3 regions of the Kitasatospora sp. NPDC001119 genome follow, and region 3 is predicted to be linked to each of the others. Evidence: predicted binding sites of a transcription regulator. Region 3 holds the regulator's gene; each other region holds the start of a gene.
What was found. The regulator HrcA, encoded in region 3, represses chaperone genes, less so after heat shock. The targets are predictions, from matches to a motif close to TTNGCACTCNGNNNNNCNGAGTGCNAA.
Positions count from the first base shown of each region.

Region 1: the regulator HrcA is predicted to act here: its motif matches at 3,989-4,015, upstream of ACWDD9_RS30290 (FmdB family zinc ribbon protein).
Region 2: the regulator HrcA is predicted to act here: its motif matches at 1,652-1,678, upstream of groES (co-chaperone GroES).

Region 1 covers NZ_JBSFKI010000028.1:74,310-80,713, reverse strand. Annotated here, with positions in the region: gene ACWDD9_RS30315 (phosphatase PAP2 family protein) at 1-796, opposite strand, end outside; gene ACWDD9_RS30310 (sigma-70 family RNA polymerase sigma factor) at 1,222-2,193, shown strand; gene ACWDD9_RS30305 (hypothetical protein) at 2,373-2,600, shown strand; gene mscL (large conductance mechanosensitive channel protein MscL) at 2,649-3,068, opposite strand; gene ACWDD9_RS30295 (hypothetical protein) at 3,099-3,383, opposite strand; gene ACWDD9_RS30290 (FmdB family zinc ribbon protein) at 3,666-3,977, opposite strand; gene ACWDD9_RS30285 (MFS transporter) at 4,193-5,539, opposite strand; gene ACWDD9_RS30280 (potassium/proton antiporter) at 5,860-6,404, opposite strand, start outside.
Region 2 covers NZ_JBSFKI010000010.1:199,946-206,349, reverse strand. Annotated here, with positions in the region: gene groL (chaperonin GroEL) at 1-1,089, opposite strand, end outside; gene groES (co-chaperone GroES) at 1,205-1,510, opposite strand; gene ACWDD9_RS15425 (hypothetical protein) at 1,761-2,096, shown strand; gene ACWDD9_RS15420 (hypothetical protein) at 2,093-2,413, shown strand; gene ACWDD9_RS15415 (hypothetical protein) at 2,410-2,739, shown strand; gene ACWDD9_RS15410 (class I SAM-dependent methyltransferase) at 2,797-3,963, shown strand; gene ACWDD9_RS15405 (polysaccharide deacetylase family protein) at 4,016-4,918, opposite strand; gene ACWDD9_RS15400 (hypothetical protein) at 4,999-5,259, opposite strand; gene tsaD (tRNA (adenosine(37)-N6)-threonylcarbamoyltransferase complex transferase subunit TsaD) at 5,256-6,347, opposite strand; gene rimI (ribosomal protein S18-alanine N-acetyltransferase) at 6,340-6,404, opposite strand, start outside.
Region 3 covers NZ_JBSFKI010000007.1:246,544-252,947, forward strand. Annotated here, with positions in the region: gene ACWDD9_RS11655 (16S rRNA (uracil(1498)-N(3))-methyltransferase) at 1-430, opposite strand, end outside; gene dnaJ (molecular chaperone DnaJ) at 518-1,654, opposite strand; gene hrcA (heat-inducible transcriptional repressor HrcA) at 1,730-2,764, opposite strand; gene htpX (zinc metalloprotease HtpX) at 3,052-3,972, shown strand; gene pspAB (PspA-associated protein PspAB) at 4,002-4,586, shown strand; gene ACWDD9_RS11680 (DUF3097 domain-containing protein) at 4,618-5,445, shown strand; gene ACWDD9_RS11685 (Uma2 family endonuclease) at 5,373-5,975, opposite strand; gene hemW (radical SAM family heme chaperone HemW) at 5,997-6,404, opposite strand, start outside.

The DNA of each region.
Region 1 (6,404 bases), on a different contig from region 3:
GCGCGCCGTGCGGTCCGTCCTCGTCCAGCGGGGCGGCGGTGCCCGAGGGGTGCCCGGCCGACACGAGGACCCGTTGCACTCGGGGCCTGGTACGCCAGTTGACCCGCCGTACGTCCTGGGCCAGCGCGCCGGGGCGCCACACCTGGATCACGGCGGTCACGGTGCCCAGCACGATCCCGGCGGCCAGCCAGCCGGCCAGCACGTCGCTGGGCCAGTGCACGCCGAGCGCGACCCGGGTCCAGCCGATGGTCAGCACCGTCGCCGCGGCCACCAGGCAGGCGGCGGTCCGGCCGCGCCGGCGGACCCGGTACCAGAGCAGGCCGACCAGGACGGCGCAGGTGATCGCCGAGGCCATGGCGTGCCCGGAGGGGAAGGACGGCCCGCCGGCGTGCGAGACCGGATCGGTGAAGGAGGGGCGGGCGCGGTCGAAGGACAGCTTCAGCGCCCACAGGACGCCCCAGCCGACGAGGGCCTGGGCGGCCACCCAGCCGGCCAGCACCCGGGCGCCGATCAACCAGAGCCACCCGGCGGCGATTCCGAGAAGCGTACGCATCGTGACGGTGCCGCCGATGTCCGAGAGCGTCTGCACCGAGGCGGTCCAGATCCGGTGCTCCCGGGCGTAGGTGTGCAGTTCGCCGATCCACTCCTGGTCGAAGCGGGCGAGCGGGCGCCATTGGCCGGTGACCAGGGCCGCCAGCAGGCCGAACAGCGCGGCACAGCCCAGCGCGAGCGCGGCGTCCCGAAGGAGACTGCGATTACGCGCAGTGAGGATGGTCGTGCTGTTGGTCAGGTGCATGGCTGACACCTTCCCAGTGTCCCGTGCCGAGCAAGGGCCGGAGTGATAGCGATTCGGCATCGTTTGTGCGGAGGACCTGCGTGCGCCGGGGTGTGGGCTGGGACGGACGGCGGGGTGCGCGGGGAACGTCGGCGGCCGTTCGCGGGTTCAACGGGTGGGCGGTGGCCGCGTGAGGGTCGAGTGAAGAAATCACTCCCGGAGCGGTCACCCGATGACACGGGAAGTGCCCGACCGGTCACCCAGTGTCCAGAAGCGGGGTGAAAACCGGCAGGATACTGCATCGCCGGGAAGAATCTGAGTGACTTGGGAATGTTGTCCGGAATCTGTTCGTTGGATCGTTACGTGTGAGGCCCCGAGGGGCCCGCATTTCTTGCCCTCACGAGGCAGGCAGGCAGACCTCGGCAACACCAGCAAAGGGAGCAAGCATGGCCACCCGTGCCGTCGTTCGCGACAGGGCCGACCGGAGTCGCGCGGCCCGCCCGACCAACCTCGAGGCCGACCGCGATCTGGTCGGCATGTACCTCGACGAGATCGCCAGGACGCCCCTGCTCGATGCCGCCGAGGAGGTCGAGCTCTCGCTGCGGATCGAGGCCGGCGTGTACGCCCAGCACATGCTGGACGAGGGCGAACTCCCCGACGGCGTCACGCGCGAGGAGCTGGAGGCGATAGCCGCCGACGCCGAGCGCGCCAAGGACGTCTTCATCCGCTCCAACCTCCGGCTCGTGGTCGCCGTCGCCCGTCGCTACCCGCGCAGCGGCCTGCCGCTGCTGGACCTCATCCAGGAGGGCAACGCGGGCCTGGTGCGCGCCGTCGAGAAGTTCGACTACGCCAAGGGCTTCAAGTTCTCCACGTACGCGACGTGGTGGATCCGGCAGGCGATCACCCGGTCCATCGCCGACCAGTCCCGCACCATCCGGCTGCCCGTGCACCTGGTGGAGGAGCTCGGGCGGATCCGGCGGGTGCAGCGGGAGAAGTCCAAGGAGCTGGGCCGCGAGGCGGAGCCGGCCGAGATCGCGGCCGAGCTGGACACCACCGAGGCCCGGATCAAGGACGTGCTGGACTGGGCGCGCGACCCGGTCAGCCTCAACATGTCGGTCGACGACGAGGGCGAGACCCAGTTCGGCGACCTCGTCGAGGACACCGGGGCCACGTCCCCCGAGGACGCCGTGATGGTCATGCTCCGCCGCGAGGAACTGGACGGCCTGATCGGGCGGTTGGACGACCGCACCGCTTCGATCATCCGCTCCCGCTACGGGATGGAGGACGGCCGTGAGCGCACCCTCACCGAGGTGGGCAAGCAGCACGGCCTCACCCGCGAGCGGATCCGCCAGATCGAGAAGCACGCGCTGGCCGAGCTGAAGAAGATCGCGGACCACGCGGGCTTCGAAGCCGCCTGAGAGGCCGCCGGGAAAGCAGCCTGAGGAAGCCGCTTGAAAGGCCGCCGGGGAAGCCTCCCGGCAGGCTGCCTGGACCCGCCCTCATCGGGCCCTGGTGCGGAGCGCCCCGCACCGGGGCCCGAGGCGTGCCACGGGGCTCTTAGGCTGGAGGAAAGGGACGAGCGGACGGAGTGGACGGCGTGAGCGAGCAAGGGCAGGAAAAGGACCGGGAGCAGGGCGGGGAACAGGAGCAGGAGCTCCGGAAGGCCGCGGCCGTGAAGGCCCGGCTGGTCTTCCGGGACCCGTTGGACCAGCAGTCCGGGGACGACACCGACGCAGGCTGGGGCGGCCGCCCCGGGGCGGGGGAGAGCGGTGGACGGGGGCTGGACTGGTACCTGAGCCAGCGCCCGCCGCACCACGGGGACTGAGGAACGGGGACGGGGGAGCGGGGACCGGGGCCGAACGGCGCCCGCCGGTCAGCGCAGCGGCGCGACCAGCGCGTCGCGGATCTCGGTTAGCAGTTGGACCTCCTTGGCCTCGGCCTCCGCTGCCTCCTCGGCGAGGCTCTTGCGGTGGGCCGCCAGCCTGTTCATGGGCACGATCAGGGCGAAGTAGACGACCGCCGCGGTGATCAGGAACTGGAGCACGGCGCTGAGCACCGATCCCCACAGGATGAGGATCCCGGACGTGACCTCACCGGTCGGGCTCACCTCGCAGGGCCCCTTGAGGCAGGAACTGTAGGACGCGAGGTCCTTGGTCCCGAAGACGCCGACGATCGGATTGATCACGCCTTTGACGAAGGCGTTGACGATGTTGGTGAAAGCCGCGCCGATGACCACGGCGACGGCGAGTTCGACGACGTTTCCACGCAGCAGGAATTCCTTGAAGCCTTTCATGCCGCCTCGAACGACGAAGTCGCCTCCCGGTTACGGGTGATCTTCCGCAGCCCCGGACTGACAACCCGTCCGGCCCAGTGCGCCTCCCTGGGGCGGTGGCAGCCCGGCCCGCGCGGGCCCCAGTGCCAGCGCCGACGCCACCGCGAGCAGCACCAGGACGGGCACTGCGGCCCGCCGCCGCACCGCACTGCGCCAGCGGTGCCACCCGCCGCACCCGCGCCGGATCGGCGGGAAGCTCGGCAGCTCCTGCCGGGGCGGCACGGCGGGTGCGGGCAGTGGCAGCGGCAGGGGGAGGGAGAAGCTCGCGGTCGTCATCGACGCACCTCCGAGGTGTCGGCGGGCCGGCCCCTCGCGGACCGACCGGATGCCCACACGATGGGCGTTTCCGGCGAACTCGGAAAGCCCTTTCCCCAGGCCTGTGGACAACTCGCCCCTGTGGACAACTTCGTTCACTCGCCGGAGTGAGGTCGACCCCTCCGGGGTGACAGGGCGCCCGGGCGGGCATGCGAAAAGGCCCGCCGCCCCGCGTGGAAGCGGGGTCGACGGGCCTTTCCCTGGTCTACGGGCCGTCCGGGCCGATGGTGCCCGGCGCCGGGATCAGCTCGCGGCCGGAGCCGGGCTGGACGAGGTCGAGGAGCCGGAGCCCGACGACGTCGACGAGGAGGACGTGGACGCGGTGGACGACGTCGAGGGGGTCGACGACGACCCGGCGCCCACCGAGCTGCTGGAGGACGAACGGCTGTCGGTCCGGTAGAAGCCGGAGCCCTTGAACACGACGCCCACGGCCGAGAAGACCTTGCGGAGCCGTCCCTGGCAGTCGGGGCACGTGGTCAGCGCCTCGTCGGTGAACTTCTGCACCGCCTCCAGGCCGTTGCCGCACTCGGTGCACTGGTACTGGTACGTGGGCACTTGTCTTCCTCCTGGCACTCTCGCCTGATGAGTGCTAACGATGGTCAATGATGCGGCATTCCGCGGGATCAGTCCAGCGACCCCGGTGTGAGATCGGCCCCGGAGCACCCGTCGGCCGCCGTCGGCCCGGTTCCCGGACAACGCCCGCGCAGCCTCCGGCCGCCGTCGGCTCGGCCCCGGGCGGCCGGAGGCCCGGCCCCCGGCCGCCGCCCCGCTCAGCCCTCGGCGACACCCGCCAGCTGCATCGGACGCCCGCCTTCCGCGGTCCCCGCGGCGGCGGTCTCCTCGCCCCGCGGCGCCACCAGCAGGTGCCGCAGCGAGGCCAGCACGACCAGTCCGAGCCCGGCCCCGACCACCGGCACCAGGAACCCGGTGGAGGGCCCGTGCCCGTCGATCAGCCGGCCGGCCGCCATCGAGCCGACCGCCAGTCCCAGCCCGATGGCGCCGGTCAGCCAGGTGAAGGCCTCGGTCTTGGCCCCGTCCGCGACCAGCGTCTCGACCAGGGTGTAGCCGCTGATCAGGGTCGGCGCGATGGCCAGTCCGCAGACCAGCCCGGCGACGGTCAGCGCGACCAGGTTGGGCATCGCCCACAGCACCGAGCAGCCCAGTACCAGCAGCGCGTAGCTGAACAGCATCCGCTGCTGCACCGGCCGCCGCCAGGCGATCACGCCGTACAGCACGCCGGCCAGCATGGAGCCGCCGGCGAAGATCCCGTACACGGTGCCGCCGGCGTCGTGCTGCCCGACCGAGTCGGCGAAGGCGTTCACCGAGACCTGCATGCCGCCGAACACCGCGCCGACCCCGAGGAAGGTCCCGGCCAGCAGCCGGACGCCGGGGGAGGCGAGCGCCGAGGCGCGCCTGGTGCCGGGCTGCGGCACGATCCGGGCCGGGGCGGTGCCCCGCTGGGCGGCGAAGGCCAGGCCGCCGACGAGGGTCAGCGCGGCCTCGGCGACCAGGGCGGTGGCCGGGTTGGCGAGGGCGGCGATGCCGGAGGCCAGGATCGGGCCGATCACGAAGGTGAACTCGTCCGTCACGGACTCGAAGGCGAAGGCGGTGCTCACCCGGGCCGCGGAGGCGTCGGAGGCGCCGTCGGCGGTGAACCTGGCGACCCAGCGGGCCCGGACCATCGCGCCGACCTGCGGCACGCTCGCACCGGCCGGCACGGCGGCCAGGAACAGGCTCCAGGCGGGCGCGTGGCCGAGCGCGAGGGCGATCAGCACGCCGACCGAGACGGCGTGCACCAGCACGGTCGGGACGAGCACCGAGGCCTGGCCGTAGCGGTCGGCGAGCCGCCCGGTCTGCGGCCCGATCAGGGCCTGGGCGACGGCGGCGACCGCGGTGACCGTACCGGCGGTGCCGTACGAGCCGTGGGTCTGCGTGACGAGCAGCAGGATGCCCATGCTGAGCATCGCGTACGGCAGTCGCGCGACGAGGGCGGGGGACAGGAACGTCCAGGCCCCGGGTGTGCGCAGCAGCTCGCCGTACCCGACGCGGGCGGGGGCGGGAGCTGCGGGGGTGGCCGCGGGGTGCGCGGCGGTGTCGACCGTTCGGCGCGCCGTCACGGTCGGTCCTTCCTGCTGCCTGGTAGCGCGGCAGGGCATGGTGTGGCCCCGACGGCGCCGAGAGTCGTCCTCTCGCGCGTCGACCGGGGTAGATACCGGGTCGGTCCGGCGTGGTGGCCGGGGGCCGGACCGCGGCCGCCGAGCGGTCGCGCCAACTCTGCGTCAGGCAGATGCTGGGGTGGTCTAGCGGTGGTTATACGGCGTGGTCGAACCAGCATACAGTTACGCGCGTAGACACCGCCAGCCCACCCCGGCCCGCAGGCCCGCCAGGGCCCCGGACCAAGGCGGACCGAGGAGAGCCGGGGCGGGCCCGGCGCCCCTCACCGCCCGTTCAGCCACCCCGCGAGCTTGCCGCCCTTGTCCACGGCCCGCAGCCGCCGCTCGGCGGCCTCGCCGACCTCGTCCGTGGTGACCACCAGCAGCTCGTCGCCGGCCCGCAGCACCGTCGCCTTGTCCGGCACGAAGGAGTTCCCCTCGCGCACGACCAGGGTGACCGCGGCCCCCTTGGGCAGCCGCAGTTCGCTGATCTCCACGCCGGACATCTTCGAGGTGGGGGAGAGCGCGACCGACAGCAGGTGTCCGTGCAGCTTCTCCAGCGGGGCGGACTCGATGCCCAGGTCCTGGCCCATGTCGCCCTCGTCGATCCGCAGCCGCTTGGCCACCCAGGGCAGGGTCGGCCCCTGGAGCAGGGTGAAGACGACGACCAGGATGAAGACGATGTTGAAGACGTCCTCGGCCCGGTGCGCGCCGGACACCACCGGGATGGTGGCCAGCACGATGGGCACCGCCCCGCGCAGCCCGGCCCAGCTCAGCAGCGCCTGCTCGCGGGCCGGCACCTTGAAGGGGGTCAGCGAGACCATCACCG
Region 2 (6,404 bases), on a different contig from region 3:
CTCGCGGTCCCAGTCGGAGTCGGTCGCGGCGATCTCGCCCTTGATCTGGGCGACGCGGCCGGCGACGGCCTCGGAGTCACCGGCACCGTCGACGACCGTGGTCTCGTCCTTGGTGATGGTCACGCGGCGGGCGGTGCCCAGCACGTCCAGGCCGACCTGGTCGAGCTTGAGGCCGACCTCCTCGGAGATGACCTGGCCACCGGTCAGGACGGCCAGGTCGCCGAGGATCGCCTTGCGGCGGTCGCCGAAGCCCGGGGCCTTGACGGCGACGGCGTTGAAGGTGCCACGGATCTTGTTCACGACCAGGGTCGACAGCGCCTCGCCGTCGACGTCCTCGGCGATGATCAGCAGCGGCTTGGAGGCACCGCCCTGGAGGATCTTCTCCAGCAGCGGCAGCAGCTCCTGGATGGAGGAGATCTTGCCCTGGTTGATCAGGATGTACGGGTCCTCGAGGACCGCTTCCTGGCGCTCGGCGTCGGTGACGAAGTACGGCGACAGGTAGCCCTTGTCGAACTGCATGCCCTCGGTGAAGTCCAGCTCCACGCCGAAGGTGTTCGACTCCTCGACGGTGATGACACCGTCCTTGCCGACCTTGTCGATCGCCTCGGCGATCAGCTCGCCGACCTGGGTGTCCTGCGCGGAGAGGGAGGCGACGGCGGCGACGTCGTCCTTGCCCTCGATCTCGCGGGCGACGGACAGCAGGTGCTCGGAGACCGCGGCGACGGCCTTGTCGATGCCCTTCTTCAGGGCGGCCGGGCCGGCACCGGCGGCGACGTTGCGCAGACCCTCGTTGACCAGGGCCTGGGCCAGCACGGTGGCGGTCGTGGTGCCGTCACCCGCGACGTCGTTGGTCTTGGTGGCGACCTCCTTGACGAGCTGCGCGCCAAGGTTCTCGTACGGGTCGTCCAGCTCGACCTCGCGGGCGATGGTGACACCGTCGTTGGTGATGGTCGGGGCGCCGAACTTCTTGTCGATGACGACGTTGCGGCCCTTGGGGCCGATGGTCACCTTGACGGTGTCGGCCAGCTTGTTGACACCGCGCTCCAGCGAGCGGCGGGCGTCCTCGTCGAACTGCAGGATCTTCGCCATGTTCCCTATTCCCTCGGGGCTGCGGCCGGCCCACCGGCCGCCGAACTACGTGAACCAACAACCACGCCCCGGGCCCCTGTCACTGGGACACGGATCCGGGGCGGGTCGGTACGTCTTACTTCTCGATGACCGCGAGAACGTCGCGGGCCGAGAGGACGAGGTACTCCTCGCCCTTGTACTTCACCTCGGTGCCGCCGTACTTCGAGTACAGGACGATGTCGCCGACGGCGAGGTCGAGCGGCAGACGCTGACCGTCCTCGAAGCGGCCCGGGCCGACGGCCAGGACGACGCCCTCCTGGGGCTTCTCCTTGGCGGTGTCCGGGATAACCAGGCCGGAGGCCGTGGTGGTCTCGGCGTCGAGCGGCTGGACCACGATGCGGTCCTCGAGCGGCTTGATGGCAACCTTGCTGCTGGTGGTCACGTCCGAGCTCCCCTTCGGAGATTACGGGGTTTTCTAACGGGTAGGGGCGATCCTGCGGGCCTGCCGTCGCGGGGGTCAGACACACGTCGTCGCGTTAGCACTCCCCTAGTGGTGAGTGCCAAGGATGACCATAGGGCCGTGTTAGCACTCAGTCAACCAGAGTGCCAACGGCGAGTCCCGGAAGTCCCCGGTTCGCGATTGAGTAGCCGTACTCATGTACGACCGGGCCCGGCCCCGCCAGACTCCTGCCATGACCTCGATCCCGGTGCGCATCGGCCCGTCCCGGCCCAAGGACGCCGCCCTCGCCCTGCTGTCGCTGCCCCTGCTGGGGGGCGTGCTGCCGTTCGTCGCCTTCGTCCTCGTCGCCTGCCTCGGCAGCATCCCCGGCTACGGGGACGACGGGGACGGGCGCGGGTGGGCCTTCCTGGGCATCGGGATGCTGGCCGCCCCGGTGGTCGCCCTGGCGGCGGGCCTCGTGGTGGCCTTCCGCAGCCGGCGGTCCGGCTACCGGCTCCTCCCGGTCGCCGCCGGGCTCGCCCCGTTCGCGCTGCCGGCGGTCCTCTCCTCGGGCGTGCTGTGGCGGTGAACCGGCTGCCGCCCGCCGACCCGCTGCGCCCGGTCGGCCGTCCGACGGACCTGCTGCTCGCGCTGCTGACGGTCCTGGGGGCCGCCTCGCTGCTGGGGTTCGGCTGGATCGCGGCCTTCCTGGCCGCGCTCGCGCTGGAGGCCCACCCCGCGATCGGCGGCTGGGCGGCCCGGGGCGCCGCGACCGCGCTGCTGCTCGTCCCGGTCGTGGCGGTGGCCCGGTACACCCACCGGCGGGGCTACCGGATCACCCCGGTCGCCGCCGCGGTCAGCCCCGCCCTGCTGACCGCCCTCGCCGGCGCGGGGTGGCTCCGGTGAGCCGGCCCCACGGCGCGCCCGGGCGGCCGCCGGTCCACTGGGCGCCGGACCTGGTGCTCGCCGCGGTGGTGGTCGCCGGGGCCGTCGCGGCGGCGTCCGTCGGGTCGTTCGTGCTCAACTGGCTGAAGCTGCTCGCCCTGTACGGCCCCGGGGTGGAGGCCCTGGACGTCTTCGGCGTCGTGGTGATGCTCGTCCTGCTGGCCCTGACCGGCCTCGGCACCCGGCGGCTCGGGTACCGGATCACCCCGTACGCCGCGCTGGCGGCCGCGCCGCTGATGCCGCTGGTGTTCTGGCTGACCTCCGACGTCCCCGTCATCGGCCGGTGAACGCCGCGCGGCCGCTCCGGCCGACCGGCCACCCGGCCGACCCGCGAGAATGGCCCCGTGGACACCGAGAACCTCCAGCCGCTGCTGACCCCCGAGGGCCAGGCCCTGCTCGCCGAGCTGCGCGAGTTCACCCCCGAGGAGGAGCTCGCGCTGGCGACCCGCCTGCGGCGGGAGCACCCGGCGGAGCTGGTGTCGGCCGCGTTCGGGCAGGCGCGGCTGCGGCAGCGGGCGCGGGCGAAGTTCGGGGCGGACGCCGACCTGATGTACTTCACGCCCAACGGGGTCGAGCAGTCCACCCGGCGCAGCGTGGCCGAGTGGCGGGCCCGGCGGTTCGCCGACCTGGGCGTACGGCGGCTGGCGGACCTGTGCTGCGGCATCGGCGGGGACGTGCTGGCGCTGGCCCGGGCCGGCATCGAGGTGCTGGCCGTCGACAAGGACCCGGCGGCCTGCGCCGCCACCGTGGCCAACGCGGCCGCGCTGGGCCTGGCCGACCTGGTCGAGGTGCGCTGCGCGGACGTCGCCGAGGTGGACGTCACCGGCTACGACGCGGTGTTCACCGACCCGGCCCGGCGCACCGCGCGCGGCCGGGTGTTCGACCCGGAGGCGTACGCCCCGCCGCTCTCCTGGGCGATCGAGGCCGGCCGGCGGACGCCGATCGGCGCGCTGAAGGTCGCGCCGGGCATCCCGCACGAGGCCGTGCCGGAGGACGCCGAGGCCGAGTGGGTCTCGGACCACGGCGACGTCAAGGAGGCGGTGCTCTGGTTCGGCACCAGGGCCACCAGCCCGCACCGCGCCACCCTGCTGCCGCACGGCGCCAGCCTGACCGGCGGCGACCTGCCCGACCCGCCGGCCGGCCCGGTCGGACGCTACCTGTACGAGCCGGACGGCGCGGTGATCCGGGCCCACCTGGTGGCCGAGGTGGCCGGGCAGGTGGGGGGCCGGCTGATCGACCCGAAGATCGCCTACCTGACCTCGGACGAGCTGGTCGCGACGCCGTACGCGCACGCCTTCGAGCTCACCGACGTGCTGCCGTTCAACATCAAGAAGCTGAAGGCGCTGCTGCGCGAGCGGGCGGTCGGCACGGTGGTGATCAAGAAGCGCGGGATGGCGATCACCCCGGAGGAGCTGCGCCGTCAGCTCAAGCCCTCCGGGCCGAACACCGTCACGGTGATCCTCAGCCGCACCGACAACGGGCCGCTGATGATGCTGGGGCAGCCGGTCTGACCCCCGGCGCGGCGGCCCGGCCCACGGCGCCGGGCCCGGGACCGGGACCGGACTACGAGGCGGGCGCCTGGATGTAGTCCTCCAGCCGGGCCACCGAGAAGCCCTGCTCCTGGATCCGGGCCAGCAGGTCGCCGAACATCTGGGTCATCGTGGCGCCCTTGAGCTCCTTGGGGCCGCGGAAGTGCGCCAGGACGATGTCGCCGGGCTTCAGCTTCTTGTCCGCGGCCTGGTACTGCATGTCGTGGATCTGCATCGACTCGCGCCAGAGCACGATCGCGCGCGGGCCGCACTGCTGCACCGAGGTGTTGAGCATCGGGGTGTTGGCGCCGTCGCCGAACGGCGGGCGGAACAGCAGCGGGGCGGTGCCGTACTGCTGGGTGAGCGCGGCCTGGTCGTCGCAGATCTCGGCCTTCTGCTTGTCGGCCGACAGCTTGCTCATCACCGGGTGGTCCACGGTGTGGTTCTGGATGTGGTTGCCCAGGGCCTGGAGCGGCTTGAAGTAGCCGTAGTCGTTCTTGACGATGTCCTTCGTCAGGAACATCGAGATCGGCACCTTGAGGTCGGTGAGCATCTCGACGAACTTCGGGTCCTTCTCGGCGCCGTCGTCGATGGTGATGAAGACGACCTTGTCGCTGGTCTTCACATCGCTGAACACCGGTACGGGGCCGGTCCGTTCGAGCTTGATCGGCTTGTCGGCGGGCGGCGCCGGGGCGGGGGCGAGCGGGGTGAGGTTCCACTTGGCCCAGGCCGCCGCGTCCGCGCCCGCCGGGGCGCCCGCCGAAGGGGGCGCGGAGGCGCTGGTCGGCGCCGCGCCGGTGGGCCGGGGCGTGGCCGCCGCCGTCGTGGCGGCGGGGGCGGCACCGCCACCGCCCCCGTTGTCCCCGCACGCGGTGGCGAAGGCCAGCAGGGCCAGCGCCCCCACCCCGTACGTCCTGGTCCTGCTCCGCCTGATCACCGCTGCGCGCTCCCGGTTCCCGTCCAGCCTTCTCTCAGCTATGCACGGTACCGACCGCCGCGGCGGTTCCCGGCCAGGGGCTACTCGACGTGCTCGCTGGTGAAGGACCAGCGGTGCACCGGACGGCCGAGCAGCCCGGCGGGCGGGTCGGCGACGGGCACCGGCTCGCCGTTCCACCAGGTGATCAGCAGCACCCGCTCGCCCGGGGCGGAGAGCAGTTCGAGGCGCTCCAGACCGGCCGAGCCGCGGACCGCGGGCAGCACCGACTCCCGTACCCAGGCGGCGAGTTCGTCGCCCCGGCCGGTCGCCGCCCGGGCCTCCCACATCGCGGCGACGGTCATGCGGCGCCGCCGCCGAGGGCGTCGTAGGCCTGGCCGTGGAAGTCCGTGTGGGGCACGTGGGTCTCGGTCACCGGCAGCGAGGAGTCCGCCGACAGGTCGAGCGCGGACGGCGTGCGGTCGCGCCACACCATCTCGGCGCCCAGTGCCGCGACCATCGCGCCGTTGTCGGTGCACAGGCCCGGCCGGGGCACCCGCAGCCGGATGCCGGCCCGGTCGCAGCGCTGCTGGGCCATCTCGCGCAGCCGCGAGTTGGCCGCCACGCCGCCGCCGATCATCAGGTGGTCGACGCCGTTGTCCTTGCACGCCCTGACGGCCTTGCGGGTGAGCACGTCGGTGACCGCCTCCTGGAAGGACGCCGCCACGTCGGCGACCGGCACCTCCTCGCCGGCCCGGCGCTTGGCCTCCACCCAGCGGGCGACGGCGGTCTTCAGGCCGGAGAAGGAGAAGTCGTACGCCGGGTCGTTGCGGCCGCTCAGCCCGCGCGGGAAGGCGATCGCCTTCGGGTCGCCCTCGCGGGCCGTGCGGTCGACGATCGGGCCGCCGGGGAAGCCGAGGCCGAGCACCCGGGCGACCTTGTCGAAGGCCTCGCCGGCCGCGTCGTCGATGGTCGCGCCGAGCGGGCGGACGTCGCTGGTGATGTCCTCGCTGAGCAGCAGCGAGGAGTGCCCGCCGGAGACCAGCAGGGCCATCGTCGGCGAGGGCAGCCGGCCGTGCTCCAGCTGGTCGACGCAGATGTGCGAGGCGAGGTGGTTGACCCCGTACAGCGGCTTGTCCAGCGCCCAGGCGTACGCCTTCGCGGCGCTGACGCCGACCAGCAGCGCGCCGGCCAGGCCGGGGCCTGCGGTGACGGCGATGCCGTCCAGGTCGCTCGCCTTGATCCCGGCGGTGTCCAGGGCGCGCTGGATGGTCGGGACCATCGCCTCCAGGTGCGCGCGGCTGGCGATCTCCGGGACGACGCCGCCGAAGCGGGCGTGGTCGTTGACGCTGGAGGCGACCGCGTCGGCCAGCAGCGTGGTGCCGCGCACGATGCCGACGCCGGTCTCGTCGCAGGAGGTCTCGATGCCGAGGACGAGCGGTTCGTCAGCCATGGCGGGTGTCCTCAATGTCCTTCGGGTCAGTGCTGTCAGTGCTCGGGTGGTCGAGGC
Region 3 (6,404 bases):
TGCCCGCCTCCCGCGCGGTGGCCCGCCACTTGGCGAGCGCCTTGGCGCCGCGCTCGCCCTTCCACTGGGTGATGCAGCGCGAGGCGGCCCACGGGATCACCACGTCCACGCCGACCTCGGTCATGGTCTCCACGGCCAGCTCGCCGCGGTCGCCCTTGGGCAGCGCCTGGACCACGACGATCCGCGGCGCGGGCTCCGGCTCGCGGCGCACGGCGGCGACCCGCACGTCGATCGCGTCCTTGCCGAGCACCTCGGCGACCGTGCCGTCCACGCCGAGCCCCAGCCCGTCGGCCAGGGTCACCGCCTCGCCCGGCTCCAGCCGCTTCACCGCGGCCGCGTGCCGCCCCTCCGGGCCGTCCAGGCGCACCACGGCCCCGGGCGCGGCGGCGGCGATCCGCTCGGTCTCGACGACGAAGACGGGCGCGGTCATGACGGGGAACCTCTTTCGTGCGGAAGTGGGACGGACACGCGAAAGGGGTGCCGGGGTCGTTGGCCCCCGGCACCCCTCCGCGGACGGCTACCGGCCGTTGAAGGCGTCCTTCAGCCGGGAGAAGAGGCCCTGCTGGCCCGGCGCGAACTGGCCGGACGGCCGCTCCTCGCCGCGCAGCACCGCGAGGCGGCGCAGCAGCTCCTCCTGCTCGGGGTCGAGCTTGCTGGGCGTCTTCACCTCGACGTGCACTATCAGGTCGCCCCGGCCGCCGCCGCGCAGGTGGGTGATGCCCCGGCCGTGCAGCGGGATCGACTGGCCGGACTGGGTGCCGGGCCGGATGTCGACCTCCTCTAGGCCGTCCAGGGTCTGCAGCGGCACCTGGGTGCCGAGCGCGGCCGCCGTCATCGGGATGGTGACGGTGCAGTGCAGGTCGTCCCCGCGCCGCTGGAAGATCGTGTGGGTGGTCTCGGCGATCTCGACGTACAGGTCGCCGGCCGGGCCGCCGCCGGGGCCGACCTCGCCCTCGCCGGCCAGCTGGATCCGGGTGCCGTTGTCGACACCGGCCGGGATCTTGACGGTCAGCGTGCGGCGGGCGCGCACCCGGCCGTCGCCGGCGCACTCCGGGCACGGGGTCGGCACGACGGTGCCGAAGCCCTGGCACTGCGGGCAGGGGCGGGAGGTCATGACCTGGCCCAGGAAGGACCGGGTGACCTGGGAGACCTCGCCCTTGCCGCGGCACATGTCACAGGTCTGCGCCGAGGTGCCGGGGGCCGCGCCCTCGCCGCTGCACGTGGTGCAGGTGACGGCGGTGTCGACCTGGAGCTCCTTGGTGGTGCCGAAAGCGGCCTCCTCCAGGGTGATCTCCAGCCGGATCATGGCGTCCTGGCCCCGGCGGGTGCGCGAGCGCGGGCCGCGCTGGCCGGCCGCGGCGCCGAAGAAGGCGTCCATGATGTCGGAGAAGCCGAAGCCCGCCGCGCCGGCGCCGAAGCCGCCCGCGCCGCCGCCCGGGGACAGCGGGTCCCCGCCGAGGTCGTAGACCTGGCGCTTCTGCGGATCGGAGAGCACCTCGTAAGCGGCGTTGATCTCCTTGAACCGCTCCTGCGTCTTCGGGTCCGGGTTGACGTCCGGGTGCAGTTCGCGCGCCAGGCGCCGGAACGCCTTCTTGATCTCGTCCTGCCCCGCATCCCGTCGGACGCCGAGTACCGCGTAGTAGTCCGTGGCCACCAAATGCTCCGCTTGTTCCGCCTGTAGTAGTGCTGCGACTGGTCACCGCCGCCGGATTTCCGACGGCGGCCTCTGCTAGGACTCGGCCAGGATCTGGCCCACGTACCGCGCCACCGCTCGCACCGCCCCCATTGTGCCCGGGTAGTCCATCCGGGTCGGACCGATCACACCCAGTTTCGCCACGCTCTCGTCGCCCGAACCGTAGCCGACCGAGACGATGGACGTGGAAGTCAGCCCCTCGTAGGTGTTCTCCCGCCCGATCCGGACCGTCATCGCGGCGTCCGCGGTCTCACCCAGGAGGCGGAGCAGGACGACCTGCTCCTCCAGGGCCTCCAGCACCGGCTGGATGCTGAGCGGGAAGTCGTGTCCGAAGCGGGTCAGGTTGGCCGTGCCGGCCAGCATGATCCGCTCCTCGTTCTGCTCGGCGAGCGTCTCGAACAGGGTCGCCAGGACCGTGCTGACGGTCGGCCGCTCGGCCGGTTCGAACTGCGCCGGCAGCTCCTCCAGCAGCCCCGGGACCTCCGGGAGGCGCCGGCCGGCGGCCCTCGCGTTGATCCGGGCCCGCAGGTCCGCCAGCACCGTCTCGCCGACCGGGCCCGGGCAGTCGACCATCCGCTGCTCGACCCGGCCGGTGTTGGTGATCAGCACCAGCATCACCTTGGCCGGGGCCAGCGCCACCAGCTCGATGTGCCGGACGGTGGAGCGCGTCAGCGAGGGGTACTGCACCACCGCGACCTGCCGGGTCAGCTGGGCGAGCAGCCGCACGGTGCGCGCGACCACGTCGTCCAGGTCGACCGCGCCGTCCAGGAAGTGCCGGATGGCCCGGCGCTCGGGGGCACTCATCGGCTTGATCTCGGCGAGCTTGTCGACGAAGAGGCGGTACCCCTTGTCGGTCGGGATGCGGCCGGCGCTGGTGTGCGGCTGGTGGATGTAGCCCTCCTCCTCCAGCGCCGCCATGTCGTTGCGGACGGTCGCCGGCGAGACCCCGAGGTTGTGCCGTTCCACCAGGGCCTTGGAGCCGACCGGCTCCTCGGTGCCCACGTAGTCCTGCACGATCGCGCGGAGCACGGCGAGCTTGCGTTCGTCCAGCTGGCGGACCTCACCGGCCATGGGGCACGCACCTCCGTCTTCGCACGTTGTCCGACTGTGTCCCTTGCTGCTGCGGGCCGCTCCGAAGACCCTTGCCCTGGCACTCTGAACACGCGAGTGCCAAAACCGTACCTGCCAGTGTAAGGCCCGGGTCCTACGGCAGGAACGGCCGGACCGGGGTGATCCTCCCCGCAGTTCCGCTCACGGCCCGCGGGGCCCCGGCGGTTCGATCCTCCCGGCGCCGGGGTGGTGCCGGGAGGCCGTCCGGGTGGCAGCATCGAAAGCGACGGCGAATGGAGGAGCAAGCGATGTCGAGCTCGGGCCAGCACACCCGTTTCGCGCCGGACCGCGGCCTGACCGGCCGCATGGTCGCGACGATGTTCGTGATCGGGCTGCTGTACGTCGGTTTCACCGGCCTGCTGATCGCGCTGCTGCGCGGCGCCTGGCCACTGATCGTCCTGATCTCCGGCGGGCTGTTCGTGGCCCAGTTCTGGTTCAGCGACAAGATCACCGAACGGGCGATGGGCGCCCGCCAGGTGTCCCCGGAACAGTTCCCCCAGCTGCACGGCACCATCGACCGGCTCTGCGCCCTGGCCGACATGCCCAAACCCCGCGTGGCGGTCGCCGACAACGACATGCCGAACGCCTTCGCCACCGGCCGCAACCCGCAGAACGCGGTGGTCTGCGTGACCACCGGGCTGCTGCGCCGGCTGGAGCCCGAGGAACTGGAGGGCGTCCTCGCCCACGAGCTGTCGCACGTCGCCCACCGGGACGTCGCGGTGATGACGATCGCCGGCTTCCTCGGCGTCCTCGCCGGGGCGATGACCCGGATCGCGATGTACGGCGGGTTCATGGGCGGCGGGCGCAACAACAACGACCAGAACGCGGCCGTGCTGGCGCTGATCATCCCGCTGGTGTCGGTCGTCGTCTACGCGATCAGCTTCCTGCTCACCCGGCTGCTGTCCCGCTACCGCGAACTCGCCGCCGACCGGGCCGCCGCCCAGCTCACCGGACACCCCAGCGCCCTCGCCTCGGCGCTCACCAAGGTGACCGGGCAGATCGCGGCCATCCCCAGCAAGGACCTGCGCCAGGCCCAGCCGTACAACGCCTTCTACTTCGCCCCCGCGCTGAGCGCCCGGGAGGCCGCCTCGCAGCTGTTCTCCACCCACCCGAGCCTGGAGAAGCGGCTGGAGCAGCTGGCGAAGATCTCCGAGCAGCTCGGCCGCTGAGCCTCAGTTTTCGACCCGAGAGGACCGCCGTGGGAATCCTGGACGCCCTGTTCGGCCGCACCAAGCCCGTCAAGCCCGACCTCGACCAGCTGTTCGGCGTGCCGTCCGCCGCGCTCACCCTGGAGGCCGGGGCCGGGTTCACCCCCACCGGGCTCGGCTCGGTCTGCTTCGCGGCCGTCGAGGGCGCGGCCTTCGTCCAGGTCCAGCAGCAGGTCCGGGCGCTGCTGGACGCCGACACCGAGCGCGGCGGCGTCCCCGTGGAGGCCTCCAAGGACGGCTACGGCTACTCCTGGCTGCTCGCCCGGCACCGCCCCGAGGAACTGCCCGAACTGGTCAACGACCTGCACGCGGTCAACAGCGAGCTGGAGGCGAACGGCTTCGGGCCGCAGCTGCTCTGCTCGCTGGTCGGCTTCCGCGACCCGGACGGGCGGTCGCTGGCCCTCGTCTACCTCTACAAGCGGGGGACGTTCTACCCCTTCGCCCCGATGCCCGGCGGCGGGGAGCGGCGCGACAGTCCGCTGGAACTGCAGGTCAACGCGATGCTGGGGAACGACCTGCGGCTGGAGAAGGACCTGAGCCGCTGGTTCCCGGTCTGGGGCGCGCCGGGCCTCTGACGCGCCGTCCGCCCTCCCTATGATCACCCGTATGCGCAGCCGCCAGTACGGACCCGACCTGACCCCGCCGTGGAAGAAGCAGGCCCCCGCCCCGGAGGTGCCCGCCGAGCGGGACCTGGTGGTCGAGGAGGCGGCGACCGGCTACTGCGGGGCCGTGGTGCGCTGCGAGAAGACCGCCGAAGGCTTCACCGTCACCCTGGAGGACCGGTTCGGCAAGCACCGGGTGTTCCCCCTGGTGCCGCGCGGCTTCCTGCTGGAGGGCCGGGTCGTCACCCTGGTCCGCCCGGCCGGCCCGGCCCCCGCCCGCACCCCGGGCCGCACCGCCTCCGGCTCCGTCGCCGTCCCCGGCGCCCGCGCCCGGGTCGCCCGCGAGTCCCGCATCTACGTCGAGGGCCGGCACGACGCGGAGCTGGTCGAACGGGTCTGGGGCGACGACCTGCGGATCGAGGGCGTGGTCGTCGAGTACCTGCGCGGCATCGACGACCTGCCCGCGATCGTCGCCGACTTCGCCCCCGGCCCCGGCCGCCGCCTCGGCGTCCTGGTCGACCACCTGCTCCCGGGCACGAAGGAGCACCGCATCGCCGCCCGGGTCACCGGCGACTCGGTACTGGTCGTCGGCCACCCCTACATCGACATCTGGCAGGCCGTGAAGCCCTCCTCCGTCGGCATCCCCGCCTGGCCCGCCGTCCCTCGGGGCGAGGACTGGAAGGAGGGCACCTGCCGCCGCCTCGGCTGGCCGGTGGACACCCCCGCGGCCTGGAAGCACATCCTCTCGAAGGTCGACTCCTACAAGGACCTGGAGCCCGAACTCCTGGGCCGGGTCGAGGAACTGATCGACTTCACGGCCCTGCCGGAGTGACGGCGGGGAAAGTCGGCAGTCACCAGACTCACACCCATCGGATCCACAGGAACGGCCTCGCCGAAGAGGCTGGTCCGCTCGGAGAGGTAGTCGGGCACTCCGGTGAGGGTCGCCCGACTCGGCTCGGTCATCAGCACGCAGACGGCTCGGACCGGATCGACGACCAGGTAGGCCGGAATCCCAGCGCCGGCGTATAGCCCCCGCTTCGTGTGGTGGTCCCTGAACAAGCTGATCCCTGAGACCACTTCGACCACGATCGTCGGCGAACCGGCTTCGGAGAGCGCCCTCTCGAACACCACGAGGTCCGGCTGGAGCCTGCTGTCGTCTCCCCAGCAGGAGACGTCTCGCCTGGTCCAGCAGTCCCATGCCTCGCGTGGGATCTGGTCGATGAGGGACGCGACGATGAGGTTGGTCGTCAGGTCGGAGCTCAGAGTCAGCACGACCTCCCCGAGGATGATCTCGGCACGCACGCCCTCAGGGAGTTCGAGATCCTCCAGGACCCTCCGCATTCGCGCACTACGCGTAGTCATGCGCACACGGTAAGCCCTCGGTCAGTCCACCAGGTCACGTACGACGGCGTCGGCCAGGAGGCGGCCCTGGAGGGTGAGGGTGGCGCGGCCCCGGGCGTAGGGGCCGGGGGCGAGGAGGCCGTCGGCGAGGTGGCGGTCGGCGGCCTCGCGGCCGGTGTCGGTGAGGAGGTCGAGGGGGATGCCGTCGACCAGGCGGAGCTCCAGCAGGATGCGTTCGACGCGGCGGTCCTCGTCGGCCAGCACCTCGCGGGCCAGGGCCGGGGTGCGGTGCTCGGCGAGGGCCCGGGCGTAGGCGGCGGGGTGCTTGGCGTTCCACCAGCGGACGCCGCCGACGTGGCTGTGGGCGCCGGGGCCGGCGCCCCACCAGTCGCCGCCGGTCCAGTAGAGCTCGTTGTGGCGGCAGCGGCCCTCGGGAGTGGTGGCCCAGTT